One region of the Cellulosimicrobium sp. EB106-03-01-XG111 genome, then DNA from elsewhere that is predicted to be linked to it. Evidence: predicted binding sites of a transcription regulator. Region 1 holds the regulator's gene; the other holds the start of a gene.
The links. Region 1 encodes LexA, which represses DNA repair genes until DNA is damaged. Its sites were predicted from a motif close to TCGAACANNTGTTCGA; they were not measured.
Positions count from the first base shown of each region.

Region 2: a site for LexA is predicted at 2,746-2,761, ahead of ruvA (Holliday junction branch migration protein RuvA). Genes of this name have one in related genera too.

Region 1 is NZ_JBYTEQ010000009.1:100,360-107,323, reverse strand. It holds gene nrdR (transcriptional regulator NrdR) at 1-94, opposite strand, end outside; gene AC3WT4_RS10035 (LysM peptidoglycan-binding domain-containing protein) at 463-828, opposite strand; gene lexA (transcriptional repressor LexA) at 1,163-1,897, shown strand; gene AC3WT4_RS10025 (L-lactate dehydrogenase) at 2,013-3,020, opposite strand; gene AC3WT4_RS10020 (ATP-dependent DNA helicase) at 3,050-5,191, opposite strand; gene hflX (GTPase HflX) at 5,360-6,916, opposite strand.
Region 2 is NZ_JBYTEQ010000003.1:224,266-231,229, forward strand. It holds gene secD (protein translocase subunit SecD) at 1-215, opposite strand, end outside; gene yajC (preprotein translocase subunit YajC) at 297-755, opposite strand; gene ruvB (Holliday junction branch migration DNA helicase RuvB) at 945-2,021, opposite strand; gene ruvA (Holliday junction branch migration protein RuvA) at 2,024-2,656, opposite strand; gene ruvC (crossover junction endodeoxyribonuclease RuvC) at 2,842-3,411, opposite strand; gene AC3WT4_RS05060 (YebC/PmpR family DNA-binding transcriptional regulator) at 3,634-4,395, opposite strand; gene pdxT (pyridoxal 5'-phosphate synthase glutaminase subunit PdxT) at 4,402-5,064, opposite strand; gene AC3WT4_RS05070 (hypothetical protein) at 5,150-5,821, shown strand; gene AC3WT4_RS05075 (NUDIX hydrolase) at 5,828-6,391, opposite strand; gene pdxS (pyridoxal 5'-phosphate synthase lyase subunit PdxS) at 6,451-6,964, opposite strand, start outside.

The sequences.
Region 1 (6,964 bases):
GGCACTGACGCCGACGACGGATCGAGGCGCCGTCGTCGGACGTGCGGGAGTCGACGACGCGGGAGTCCGCGTGACGGCAGAACGGGCAGTGCATGGCGGGCTCCTCCGCGGGTCGCGCCGACGGGTCGGCGCGACGAACGTATGTCGTCCCGGGCGCGCGGTGCAACACGCCGGACGTCCCGCCCGATCCCGGGCAGCAGAACGGGGGCGGTCGTGGTCGACCGCCCCCGTCGGGACGCCCCCGTCCCCATCTCGCGCGCGACTCGCCTCGCGCGCGGCGACGTGCACAGGAGTCGCGGTGGTCCGCGCACTCCTCGCCTCGTCCGCCCAGCCCCCCAGCCGGCGTGTGAGGTGACACTAACTTAGGCGTACCTAATGCGACGGCGCAACCCTTCGCGCGAGCCTGCTACGCAGCAGCGCCGTGTGCTGCGTCACAGACAGAGGGCCCGCACCCGTGCCCCGTCACCGCTCGCCGACCGGGAGGAGGATCGTCTGACCGGTCTGCACGCCCGACGACGACAGGCCGTTCAGCTCGACGAGCCCGCTGACCACCTCACGCAGGTCCTCGCCCGGGGTCGCGACGCCCTGCGCCAGCTCCCACAGCGTCTCCCCCGAGCTCACGACGTGGACGCGGACCTCGACCGGCTCCCCCGGCCCGCTCGCGACCGCCAGGCCGACGCGCGCGGCGAGCACGAGCACGACCGCCACGAGCAGGACGAGAACCGCCCGACCGCGTCGCGTGATGCGCAGCGGAGCCTCCGCCCGCGCACCCCCCATCGATCCGCCACGTGCGAACCCGGTCGGCGTCGCCATCGCCATCGTGTCCATGTCCCCTCCGTCCCGGCCCGCGGGCCCGATCGCCTTCCCCGGTCGATCGGACCCGCGCGCCCGTCTCGCTCCCGCCCGACCGCTCCGGTCGAACACCTGTACGTAGAACATCTGTACGAAGGTCTATCACGAACGACCCACAGAGTCGAGGCATGCTCGAACAGGTGTTTGATTCGTGTCGCATACTCCCCTAACCTGGGGTCAGGTCGGTTCGCCGGACATGTCCGCTCGGACCCGGAGGAGCGACCGAGGTCCCGGGGTGCACGCCCCGGGGAGGGGAAGCCGCAGGCCCGGCCGGGGCCGGTGGCACGCGACGGACGAGGGCGGAGCGACCATGGCGGGACGAGGCACGGACAGGGCACGGGGGATCGCCGAGGTGCGCGAGCTGCCGGACGGGTCGGCAGGGGGTGACGGGCTCACCCCGCGCCAGCGGCTCGTGCTCGAGACCATCCGCGCGTGCGTCGAGCAGCGGGGCTACCCGCCGAGCATGCGCGAGATCGGCGAGGCCGTCGGGCTCACCAGCCCGTCCTCCGTCAAGCACCAGCTCACGACGCTCGAGCGCAAGGGCTTCCTGCGCCGCGACCCGAACCGCCCGCGCGCGATCGAGGTCGTCCAGCCCGACGACTCCCGCCGTGCCACCCCCCTCGCGCCCGCCGGGGCCGCACCCGAGCCCACGTACGACGAGGCCCACCCCGCGCCGTCGTACGTCCCTGTCGTGGGCCGCATCGCCGCCGGTGGCCCCATCCTCGCGGAGCAGGTCGTGGAGGACGTCTTCCCGCTGCCGCGCCAGCTCGTCGGCGAGGGCGAGCTCTTCCTCCTGCGCGTGCAGGGCGACTCGATGATCGACGCGGCGATCTGCGACGGCGACTGGGTCGTCGTGCGCCGTCAGCCGGTCGCGGAGAACGGCGAGATCGTGGCCGCCATGATCGACGGCGAGGCGACCGTCAAGAGCCTGCGACGCGCGGACGGCCACGTGTGGCTGATGCCGCACAACGCCGCGTACGAGCCGATCCCCGGGGACGACGCCCAGGTGCTGGGGCGCGTCGTCTCCGTCCTGCGCAGCCTCTGAACCGTCCCCGCGCAGCCTGCGCGCGGACCGCGAGCAGGGTCCGGTCAGCACGAGAGCCGGGTGGTCCCTCGACCACCCGGCTCTCGTCGTGCAGGGCCCGACGAGGCCCGCGGGCTCAGATGCCGAAGCGCCGCGCGACCGCGCGCAGCGACTCTGCGGACGAGCGCAGTCCCGCGAGCTCGTCGTCCGCCAGCGGGACCTCGACACGCTCCGTGGCGCCGCGGCGGTCGACGAGCGTCGGGAGCGAGAGGCACACGTCCTCGAGCCCGTAGATGCCGTCGAGGAGGGTGGACACGGGGAGCACCCGGTGCTCGTCGGCGAGCACCGCCTCGATGATCCGGGTGCCCGCGAGCCCGACGGCGTAGTTCGTCGCGCCCTTGCCCTCGATGATCCGGTAGGCCGACTGCACGACCTCGCGCGCGATCTCGTCGCGCACGTCGCCCGTGAGCGGCCCCCGGCCGCCGATGCCCTGCCACTCGAGCAGCGGCGCCCCGCCGATCGTCGCGGAGCTCCAGAGCGGGATCTCGCTGTCGCCGTGCTCCCCGGCGATGTACGCGTGCACGTTCTGCACCGCGACGCCGCAGTGCTGCGCGACGAGGAACCGCAGCCGCGAGGAGTCGAGCACCGTGCCGCTGCCGAAGAGCTGCGTCGGGGGGAGCCCCGAGAACTTGAGCGCCGCGTACGTGACGATGTCGACGGGGTTGGTCACCATGACGTAGACGGCGTCCGGAGCGACCTCCACGAGGCCCGGGAGGATCGTCCGCATGAGCCCGATCGTGCCCTCGGCGAGGTCGAGGCGTGTCTGGCCCGGCTTCTGCTTGGCGCCGGCCGTCACCACGACCACGTCGGCCCCCGCGCACACCGCGACGTCGTCGGACCCCTCGACGCGCGCCATGGGCATGAACTGGATGCCGTGCTGGAGGTCGAGGACCTCGGCCTCGACCTTCGCGCGGTTGACGTCGAGGAGCGCCACGGTGCGCGCCGCGCCGCGCATGAGCGCGGCGTAGGCCAGCGTCGAGCCGACGGCCCCGGCGCCGACGATCGCGAGCTTCGTGGTCCGTGCTCCCCCTCCCGGACCGCCCGCGGTCGCGTCGCCGGTGCCCTGCGGTGACGTGCTCGTCATGTCGCCTCCGTGAAGTCGCTGGAAAGGGCTCAGCCTAGGGCGGCGAGGCGGCGGAGCGCAGCGGTGGCCACGTCGCGGTCGGTCGTCTGCCAGAACCCCGGCATGGACCGCGTGAGGAACGACCCGTAGCGCGCCGTCACGAGCCGCGGGTCCAGGACCGCCACGACGCCGCGGTCGGCCGTGGACCGGACGAGCCGACCGGCGCCCTGGGCGAGCAGGAGGGCCGCGTGCGTCGCGGAGACCTGCATGAACCCGTTGCCGCCCGCGGCCTCGACCGCGCGAGCGCGGGCCGACTTCACCGGGTCGTCCGGGCGCGGGAACGGGATGCGGTCGATGAGCACGAGCTGGCACGACGGCCCGGGCACGTCCACGCCCTGCCACAGCGACAGCGTGCCGAACAGGCACGTCGCCGGGTCCTCCGCGAACTCCCGGACGAGCGTCGGCAGCTGGTCGTCGCCCTGGCACAGGATCGGCACGTCCAGCCGCTCGCGCATCGCCTCCGCTGCGGCCACCGCCGCGCGCCGCGAGGAGAACAGGCCGAGGGTACGTCCGCCGGCTGCCTCGACGAGCGCCGCGATCTCGTCGAGCTGGTGCTCCGTGGACGCCTCCCGGCCAGGCGTCGGCAGGCGCTTCGCGACGTAGAGGATCCCCTGGCGCGGGTAGTCGAACGGGCTCCCGACGTCGAGCCCGCGCCACCGCGGCGCGTCCGTGCTGCCCCCGTCCGCGCCTGCGGTCGGCGCGGGGCCGAGCCCGAACGTGCGCGCGACGGCGTCGAAGCTCCCGCCGAGCGCGAGCGTCGCGGACGTGAAGACTCCGGTGCGCTCGGCGAGCAGGTGGGTGCGGATGAGGCCCGCCACGCCGAGCGGGGCGGCGTGCAGGCGGCTCGCGCCGTCGCCGAAGCGGTCGCCGGACCAGCCGCCCTCCCCGGGCCGCGAGCACCACAGCACGTCGTGGCCCGTGGGGTCGGCCGCCATGCGCTCGGCGACCTCGAAGAGCTGCAGCATCGTCGACTGCGCCATCTTCAGGCCCGTGTCCGGCTGGGCCGGCTTCGTGACGCCGGTCTCGGGCTTGAGCGTCGAGAGCACCTCGCGTGCCGCGTCCCGCACGGCCGCGACCGCCGACCGCGCGGCGTCCGGCAGGCCGTCGGGGAAGCGCTCGGCGGGCAGCGACCCGACGACCGTGCCGAACGCGGCGGAGGCGGCGTCGAGCGCGTCCGTCGTGACCCCGCCGTGGCGGCGCGCGAGGCGCGCCGCGCTCTCGATCGCCGGGACGGAGAGGTCGACCGTCGCGGCCGCCGTCACGCGGTCCGCGAGCTCGTGCGCCTCGTCGACGACGAGCACGTCGTGCTCGGGCAGCACCCCGGGCGACCCCATGGCCGCGATGCCGAGCATCGCGTGGTTCGTCACGACGACGTCGGCCTCGCGGGCCGCGGCGCGCGCCCGCTCGGGGAAGCACTCCGCGAGCAGCGGGCAACGCTGGCCCAGGCACTCGAGCGCCGTGACGGAGACCTGCCGCCACGCCTTGTCGCTCACGCCGGGGACGAGGTCGTCGCGGTCGCCCGTGGGCGTCTCGTCGGCCCACTCGCGCAGGCGCACGACCTGCTCGCCGAGGGCCGCCATGCTCGTCCCACCGCGCGCGGCGGGGTGGTCGGCGGCGCCCGCCGCCTCGCCGGGGAGGTCGAAGAGCGTGGGCTCGTCCGCGGGGTAGCCGCCCGCGATCTTGTGCACGCACAGGTAGTTGTGCCACCCCTTGAGCAGCGCGATCGACGCGGGCCGCGGGAGGCGGTCCGCGACGGCGTCGGCCACGAGCGGGAGGTCCCGCGTGATGACCTGGCGCTGGAGGGCGAGGGTCGCCGTCGAGACGACGACGCGCTCGTCGGTCGCGACCGCGTGGCGCACGGCGGGGACGAGGTAGCCGAGCGACTTCCCCGTCCCGGTCCCCGCCTGGACGACGAGGTGCTCGGAGCCCCCGATGGCGTCCGTGACGGCCCGCGCCATGGTCCGCTGGCCGTCGCGCCGCGCACCGCCCAGGCGCGTGACCGCGAGGTCGAGGAGCTCCTCGACGGCGGGCACGTCGCCCGACGCCGACGCAGCCGCGTCCGACCCGGCCTGCCCGGTCGCCTCCGTGTCCGGACGGTCGGGCACGGGTGCGGTTCGGGTGGAGGGGGGCACCCGCCGAGTCTACGGTCGGGCGCCCACGCCGCGGGCGAGGGCTGTGGACGCCGCGGAGACGGGACGACCCCGCGCGGCGCAGGCCGCACGGGGTCGTCCACGAGGTCGGACGGCGGTCCCGCACGAGGCCGGGCCGCCCGGTCCGCCGGCAGACCCGGCGGGAGGAGGTCAGCTCGCCGCGGAGGCTCCGACGAGCTCCGTCGCGAGCGCCTGGGCGACGCGGCCGCGCAGGAGCGTGCCCTCGGGCGTGTGCTCCTCGTGGTCGATCTCGCCCTCGGTGTGCACGCGGTGCACGAGGTCGCCACGGTGGTACGGCACGACGACGTCGATCTCCACGTCCGGGCGCGGCAGCTCGTGCGCGATGAGCTCGCGCAGGTGCTCGATCCCCTCGCCCGTGTGCGCCGACACGACGACCGTGCGGCGCTCGCGCAGCCGGATGCGCGCGATCGTCTCCGGGTCGGCGAGGTCCGCCTTGTTGAGCACGATCACCTCGGGCACGTCCTCCACGCCCGGGATGTCGGCCAGGACGTGGCGCACCGCCGCGATCTGACCCTCCGGGTCCGGGTGCGAGGCGTCCACCACGTGCAGCAGCAGGTCGGCGTCGCCGACCTCCTCGAGCGTCGAGCGGAACGCCTCGACGAGCTGGTGCGGCAGCGCGCGCACGAACCCGACGGTGTCGGCGAGCGTGTAGACCCGGCCGTCCTCGGTACGCGTGCGGCGCACCGTGGGGTCGAGCGTCGCGAACAGCGCGTTCTCGACGAGCACGCCCGCGCCGGTGATGGCGTTGAGGAGGCTCGACTTGCCCGCGTTCGTGTAGCCCGCGATCGCGACGGACGGGACGGCGTGCCGCTTGCGCGACGCGCGCTTCGTCTCGCGCCCCGGGGCCATCGCCTGGATCTCGCGCCGCAGCTTGGCCATGCGGTTGCGGATGCGCCGGCGGTCCAGCTCGATCTTCGTCTCACCGGGACCGCGCGACCCCATGCCCGCGCCGGCGCCGCCGACCTGGCCACCCGCCTGGCGGGACATCGACTCGCCCCATCCGCGCAGGCGCGGGAGGAGGTACTCGAGCTGGGCGAGCTCGACCTGGGCCTTGCCCTCCCGCGACTTGGCGTGCTGGGCGAAGATGTCGAGGATCAGCGCGGTCCGGTCGATCACCTTGACCTTGACGATGTCCTCGAGCGCGCGCCGCTGGGAGGGCGCGAGCTCGCCGTCGATCACGACCGTGTCCGCGCCGCTGGCGGCGACGACGTCGGCGAGCTGCGCGGCCTTGCCGGAGCCCAGGTACGTGCCAGGGTCGGGCTTCGCGCGGCGCTGGATCACGCCGTCGAGCACCTCGGAGCCCGCGGTCTCCGCGAGGGCGGCGAGCTCGCGCAGCGAGATCTCTGCCTCCTCGGCGGACGTGGGCGCGCCGTCCTCGCGCGGGTCGGAGCCGGGGCTCCAGAGCCCGACGAGCACGACCTTCTCGAGGCGCAGCTGCCGGTACTCGACCTCGGTGACGTCCTGGAGCTCGGTCGACAGGCCGACGACGCGGCGCAGCGCGCTGCGCTCCTCGAGCTCGAGCTGCTCGCCGTCGTGCTCCGCGTGGACCGTGCCGCCCTCGGCGCGTGCCGTCCCGGCCCGAGCGAGCACCCGCGCCACGACGTCGCTCGCGATGTCCCGCGTCGCGCCGGTCGGCTCGTCCTGAGCCGAGGTGGGGTTCGGAGTGTTCGCAGGGGTTGGGCTCATGTGCCGCCTTCCGTCGGTGGTGGGCGCTCGTGCGTCCGGGTGTGACAA
Region 2 (6,964 bases), on a different contig from region 1:
TGCGAGCCGTCGGTGGTGACGGGCCGCAGGATGATCTGCGTGCCACCCTCGAGATCGAGCGCGAGGCCCGGGGTGAGGCTCGCCCCGCCCGGGTTGTCCTCGGTCTTCGGGTCGAGCTTCGTGCCCGCGAAGAGGGACCCGAAGAGGACGACGATGAGGATTCCCAGGGTGACGAGGGTCCGTACGGGCCTCGCTCGTGTGCTGCTGGTGGCCAACTGTCCGTCTCTTCTCGTGCGTGTGCGGTGGGCCTCGCGGCCCACCGCGTCAGGCCGGTCGCGGCAGCGACCGGCATAGGGTCACTTGATGTCGGTGCCGTCGTCCCGGCGTCCGCGGTCCTTCTCCGACCGGTCGTCGGTCAGACCGGAGAGGTCGTCGGGCACGACGAGGTCGTCGACGTCGCCCTTCGTGGTGGTCCCCGCGTCGGCGCCGGCGGTGCCGTACTCGGCCGCGTCCTCGGACGCGTCGTCCGCCGTCGTCTCCTCGGTCTCCTCGACCGGGGGCTCGACGAGCTTGGCGATCGCGGCGCGCAGCCACCGGGACTGGTTGCCCGGCGTCGACTCGATGGTGATGACGTCGGCCTCGTCGTCGACGTCGACGACCGTGCCGAACATGCCCGAGCCCGTCATCACCTCCTGCCCGGGGGCGAGGGTCGCCCGGAAGTTCTGGGCCTCGCGCTGCTGCTTGCGGGTGCGGCTGGTCATGAGGAACATCGCACCCGCCGCGAGGGCGAGGATGAGGATGAAGCTGATATCCATGACGGAGTCTCGTGTCCTGTTCTGTGCGGGATCTGCGCGCAGTCTAGGCGTGCGCGCACGGTTCACCAACGAGCCGTCTCGCCGCGGAGTTCCGCCCGCTCGGGTCCCGACCATTCTAGGACCACCCGCGGAGAGCCTGTGACCGCCGTCACGGAGCGCTCCGGCGGCCCCGTGACCTCCGGCGTCGCCTCAGGCGTCGAAGAGCGTGCCGCCCTCGCGCGGCGGGGTGAGCCCGAGGTGCGCCCAGGCGGCCGGGGTCGCGACGCGGCCTCGCGGCGTCCGCCCGATCAGGCCCTCGCGCACGAGGTACGGCTCGGCGACCGTCTCGACGGTCTCCGCCTCCTCGCCCACCGTCACCGCGAGCGTCGTCAGGCCCACGGGACCGCCGTTGAAGCGCGTGCACAGCGCGGTGAGCACCGCCCGGTCGAGCCGGTCCAGGCCGATCGGGTCCACCTCGTAGACCTCGAGCGCCGCGCGCGCGGCCGCGAGGTCCATCGTCCCGTCGCCCCGCACCTGCGCCCAGTCGCGCACGCGCCGCAGCAGGCGGTTCGCGATGCGGGGCGTGCCGCGCGAGCGGCCCGCGATCTCACGGGCGGCCTCCGGGTCGAGCGCGACGCCGAGCAGGCCGGCCGAGCGCGTCAGCACGCGCTCGAGCTCGTCGCCCGAGTAGAAGTCCAGGTGCCCGGTGAAGCCGAACCGGTCGCGCAGCGGCGCGGGCAGGAGCCCTGCGCGCGTCGTCGCACCGACCGCCGTGAACGGCGGCAGCGAGAGCGGGATGGCGCTCGCCCCGGCCCCCTTGCCCACGACGACGTCGACGCGGAAGTCCTCCATCGCCATGTAGAGGAGCTCCTCGGCCGGTCGCGCGAGCCGGTGGATCTCGTCGATGAACAGGACCTCGCCCTCCTCGAGCGAGGACAGCACCGCCGCGAGGTCGCCGGCGTGCTGGATCGCGGGCCCGGACGTCACCCGCAGCGACGTGCCGAGCTCCGCGGCGATGATCATGGCGAGCGTCGTCTTGCCGAGCCCGGGCGGGCCCGACAGGAGCACGTGGTCGGGCGCGCTCCCCCGCACGAGCGCCGCCTGGAGCACGAGCGACAGCTGGTCGCGCACGACGGCCTGGCCGACGAACTCCTCCAGCCGGCGCGGGCGCAGCGCGGCCTCGGCCGCGCGCTCGAGGTCGTCCGCGCCCGCCGCGACGATGCGCTCCGACGAGAACGTGCCGTCCCCGCCGAGGTCGTCGAGACCCACCTGGTCGAAGGTCGCCATCGTCAGCTCCTCGGCCCGCCGAGAACCCGCAGCGCGGCGCGCAGCGCACCCGCCACGTCGGGCGCCTCGACGACGTCGACGCCCGCCTCGGCGAGCACGGTGGACACCGCGTCGTCCGCGGCCTTGAGGTTCCAGCCGAGCCCGACGAGCGCCTCGACCACCTGGTCGCGGCGGTCGTCCGGACGCGCCGCCGCCGAGGCGGTCGACCCCGCCTCGGGGGCGTCGGAGCCCGTGGGCGGGCCGAGCTTGTCGCCGAGCTCGAGCGCGATGCGCTGCGCACCCTTGTTGCCGATGCCGGGGACGCGCACGAGCGCGGCGATGTCGGCACCCGCGACCGCACGGCGCAGGCCGTCTGGGGTGTGCACGGCGAGCATCGCGAGCGCGAGGCGCGGACCGACGCCGCTCACGGTCTGGACGGTCTCGAAGACGGCACGCTCGTCGTCGTCGGCGAAGCCGTAGAGGGTGAACGAGTCCTCGCGCACGACGAGGCTCGTCGCGAGGCGCGCCGTCTCCCCGACGCGCAGGGCGGCGAGCGTGGCGGGCGTGGCGTGGACGAGGTACCCCACTCCTCCGACCTCGAGCACGGCGCGGTCGAGCTGGACGCTCGCCACGACACCGCTCAGGGACGCGATCACGCAGGCTCCTCTCCCGGCCGGCACCGCCGACCTGGTCCGATGGTCCGCCGGCCCGAGGACCGCCGTCGGGCCGCGCGCCGAGGGGCGCGTCGAACACCCGTACGACCGCGGTCACTCTAGCAAGGGCCGCCCACCCGCCGACCGACCGACACGGACCACCGGCGCGACCACCGCCACGGCCGCCTCTAGCGCGGCGCGCGGCGTCCCTTCGCCGCGTGCTCCGCGGCCGCCCAGGCGCGCTGCGCCGGCGTCAGCTCGTGCCGCTCGCCACCCTGCAGGGCGCCCGCCGGGCGCCACAGGTGGCAGATCGCGAGCGCGAGCGCGTCCGCCGCGTCCGCGGGCTTCGGCGGCTCCGCCAGGCCGAGGATGCTCGCGACCATGCGCTGGACCTGCTCCTTGCCGGCGCGTCCGCTCCCCGTGACCGCGGCCTTGACCTCCGACGGCGTGTGCAGCGCGACGGGGACGCCCCGCTTCGCCGCCCCGACCATCGCGATCCCCGCGGCCTGCGCGGTGCCCATGACCGTCCCGACGTTGTGCTGCGCGAACACGCGCTCGACCGCGACGACGTCGGGCACGTGCTCGTCGAGCCATGCGTCGAGCCGCTCCGCGACCCGCAGCAGCCGCAGGTCCACGCTCAGCTCCGGGTCCGTCCGGATCACCCCGACGGCGACGAGCTCGGCCCGCCGCCCCCGCGCGGAGTCCACCACCCCGACACCGCACCGGGTCAGCCCAGGATCCACTCCGAGAACGCGCACGCCAGTACCCTCCCACGACCCGACCACGGAAGCCGTCCGCCTCGCGGGCCGCAGACCATGGCGAGCCGATACCGGCGGGGCGGGTGAGGTGCGCGCGGTCGTGGCGGGCCTGGCGGGAGCGGCGCGAGGCACGAGCGCCGCGGATGGTAGACCGCGCGCACCTCACCCGCCCCGCCACCCAGGGGGACCACGCCGTCGGTCTCGGCGACCGAACCGACGGGATCAGTCGTCGTTCTCGAGCTCCGCCATGACCTCGTCCGACGCGTCGAAGTTGGCGTAGACGTTCTGCACGTCGTCGCTGTCCTCGAGCGCGTCGATGAGGCGCAGGATCTTGCGCGCGCCCTCGGCGTCGACCTCGACCTCCATGGACGGGTGCCAGATCGAGTCGGCGGAGTCGTACTCGATCCCCGCCTCCTGGATGGCGCTGCGCACGGCGACGAGGTCGCTCGCCTCGGACAGCACCTCGATGACCTCGCCGGAGTCGGTGACCTCCTCGGCCCCCGCCTCGAGCGCGGCGAGCATGACGTCGTCCTCGGTCACGCCGTCCGCCTTCGGCACGACGACGAGGCCCTTGCGCGAGAAGAGGTAGGACACGGAGCCCGGGTCGGCGAGGTTGCCGCCGTTGCGGCTGAACGCGAGGCGGACCTCGGAGGCCGCGCGGTTCTTGTTGTCGGTGAGGCACTCGACCAGGACGGCGATGCCGTTCGGACCGTAGCCCTCGTACATGATCGTCTGGTAGTCGACGGCGTCGGCGCCCGTGCCCGACCCGCGCTTGACGGCGCGGTCGATGTTGTCGTTGGGGACCGACGACTTCTTCGCCTTCTGGATGGCGTCGAACAGCGTCGGGTTGCCCGCGGGGTCACCGCCGCCCGTGCGCGCCGCGACCTCGATGTTCTTGATGAGCTTCGCGAAGAGCTTGCCGCGCTTGGCGTCGATGGCCGCCTTCTTGTGCTTGGTCGTGGCCCACTTGGAGTGCCCTGACATGCGTTCCTACCCCTTCGCGATTCTGACGAACAGCTCGTGCACGCGCGCGTCCCCGGAGATCTCCGGGTGGAACGAGGTGGCGAGCAGCGATCCCTGCTGGACTGCGACGATCCTACCGGCGGCGGCCGCGGGGATGCCGGGTGCGCCGTGCTCGGGGATCCGCGCGAGCACCTCGACCCCGGGCCCGGCCTCCTCGACCCAGGGCGCACGGATGAACACGGCGTGCACCGCGTCCACGTCCCGGCCCGGTCTCGGTGCGCCGTCGCGCCCGTCGTCCGACGGCGCGAGACCCGGGAACGCGAGGTCGGTCTCGAACGAGTCGACCTGGCGACCGAACGCGTTGCGCCGGACCGTCACGTCGAGACCGCCGATGGTGCGCTGGTCGGCCGTCCCGCCGAGGATGCGATCGGCGAGCAGGATCATGCCGGCGCACGAGCCGTAGACGGGCAGGCCCTCGGCGATGCGCGCGCGCAGCGGCTCGTCGAGCTCGAAGATCCGGAGGAGCTTGTCGATGGTCGTCGACTCGCCGCCCGGGAGGACGAGCCCGTCGACCGCGGCGAGCTCCTCGGGGCGCCGGACGCCCACCGTGCGGGCGCCCGCGGCCTCGAGCGCCGCGCGGTGCTCGCGCACGTCGCCCTGGAGGGCCAGGACACCGATCGTGATCGTCACGAAGGGGAATGATACGTCGGCGGTCCTCTCCGCCGGTCCGCGCGGTGGGCCTCCGGCCGCGCCCACGGTTGCTAGCCTCGCCGTCGTGACGTACCCGCCCGCCCCCGGTCAGCCCTACCCCGCGCCCGGTCGGACGCCGTACCCCGGGACCGCGCCCCGGCCCCCGCGCAGCACGCGCGGCGCGACGACGATGATCGTCGTCGGCGCCGTCCTGCTCGTGCTCGCGCTCGTGGCGGGGGTCCTCGGCGTGACGACGTTCGTCCGGGCGCTGCCGACCGGCGTGATCGACGGCGCGGGCCGGCCGGGATCGGCCGCGCTCGCGTCGGGCGACGTGCCGGGCGAGGCGGAGCTCGCGGCGACGGGCGGCCAGCCGTACAGCGTCTGGGCGGTGGGCCGCGCGGGGTCCTCGGACAGCGCGCTCCTCGACGTCGAGGACGTGACCGTGACCTGCGCCGACGGCGACCTCACGGTGAGCGCCCCGTCGGTGTCCGGAAGCTCCGGCCTGGGCTCCTCCCAGGCGACGACGGTGGCCGAGGTCACGCCGCCCGTGTCCGGGACGTGCACGGTGTCCGTCGCGCAGGGCGCGGCGCCCGCGGGCACGACCTTCGTCGTCACCGAGGGCTGGCGGTTCGGCACGTTCTTCGCGACGCTCGGCGGCACGATCGTGCTGTGGTTCGTCGCGATCGGCGGCGGGCTGCTGGGCGCGGGCCTGCTGGTGGGCGGGATCGTGTGGCGGGTGGTCGCCCGCCGGACGTAGCGCCGGTCAGTCCGCGCGCGCCGTGCCGAGGTGCCGCGTCACGCCGTCCCACCCGCGCAGCAGCGGCGCGACGAGGTCGGGCAGGCCCTCGGGGAAGACCTCGATCCGGACGCCGCGCAGGTCGTCGAGCGCCCACCAGCGCATCTCGTCGACGACGTCGAGCTCGACGTCCGTCCACCCGTCGCGGCTCAGCCCGCCGTCACCGTCCGCCCCGGCGACGCGCGCGAGGAACAGCACCTCGTCCTGGCGGCAGTGCTGCCGGTAGAAGTCGAAGATCGCGCTGCGCGTGTACACCGGGCCGACGAGCGCGCCCGGGTCGAGGCGCAGGCCCGTCTCCTCGTGGACCTCGCGCAGCGCGGCGTCGACGTCGCTCTCGCCCGGGTCGACTCCCCCGCCGATGGTGAACCACCACGAGCGCTCGGGCTGGTCGACGTCGTGCCCGCGCGCCAGGAGGATGCGGTCGGCGTCGTCGAGCAGCAGCACGCGCGCGCCGCGGCGGAAGTACAGGCCGTCGTCCCCGAGCACCCAGTCGGGTCCCAGGGACGACGGCGCTCCGGCGGCCTCGGCCACGACGGATCAGCCGTCCGTCGTCGGCACGACGACGGACGGCTGCGACGCGCGGGGGTCCGTCACCAGCCGCGCTCGGCCAGGCGGTGCGGGACGGGGATGTCGTCGACGTTGATGCCGACCATCGCCTCGCCGAGCCCGCGCGAGACCTTGGCGATCACGTCGGGGTCGTCGTAGAACGTCGTGGCCTTGACGATGGCGGCCGCGCGCTGGGCGGGGTTGCCGGACTTGAAGATGCCCGAGCCCACGAACACGCCCTCGGCGCCGAGCTGCATCATCATCGCGGCGTCGGCCGGGGTCGCGATCCCGCCGGCGGTGAACATGACGACCGGGAGCTTGCCGGTCGCGGCGATCTCCTTGACGAGCTCGTACGGCGCCTGGAGCTCCTTCGCGGCGACGAACAGCTCGTCCTCGGGGAGCGACGTGAGGCGGCGGATCTCCCCGCGGATGGTGCGCATGTGCGTGGTCGCGTTGGAGACGTCGCCCGTGCCGGCCTCGCCCTTGGAGCGGATCATCGCGGCGCCCTCGGTGATGCGGCGCAGCGCCTCGCCGAGGTTGGTCGCCCCGCACACGAAC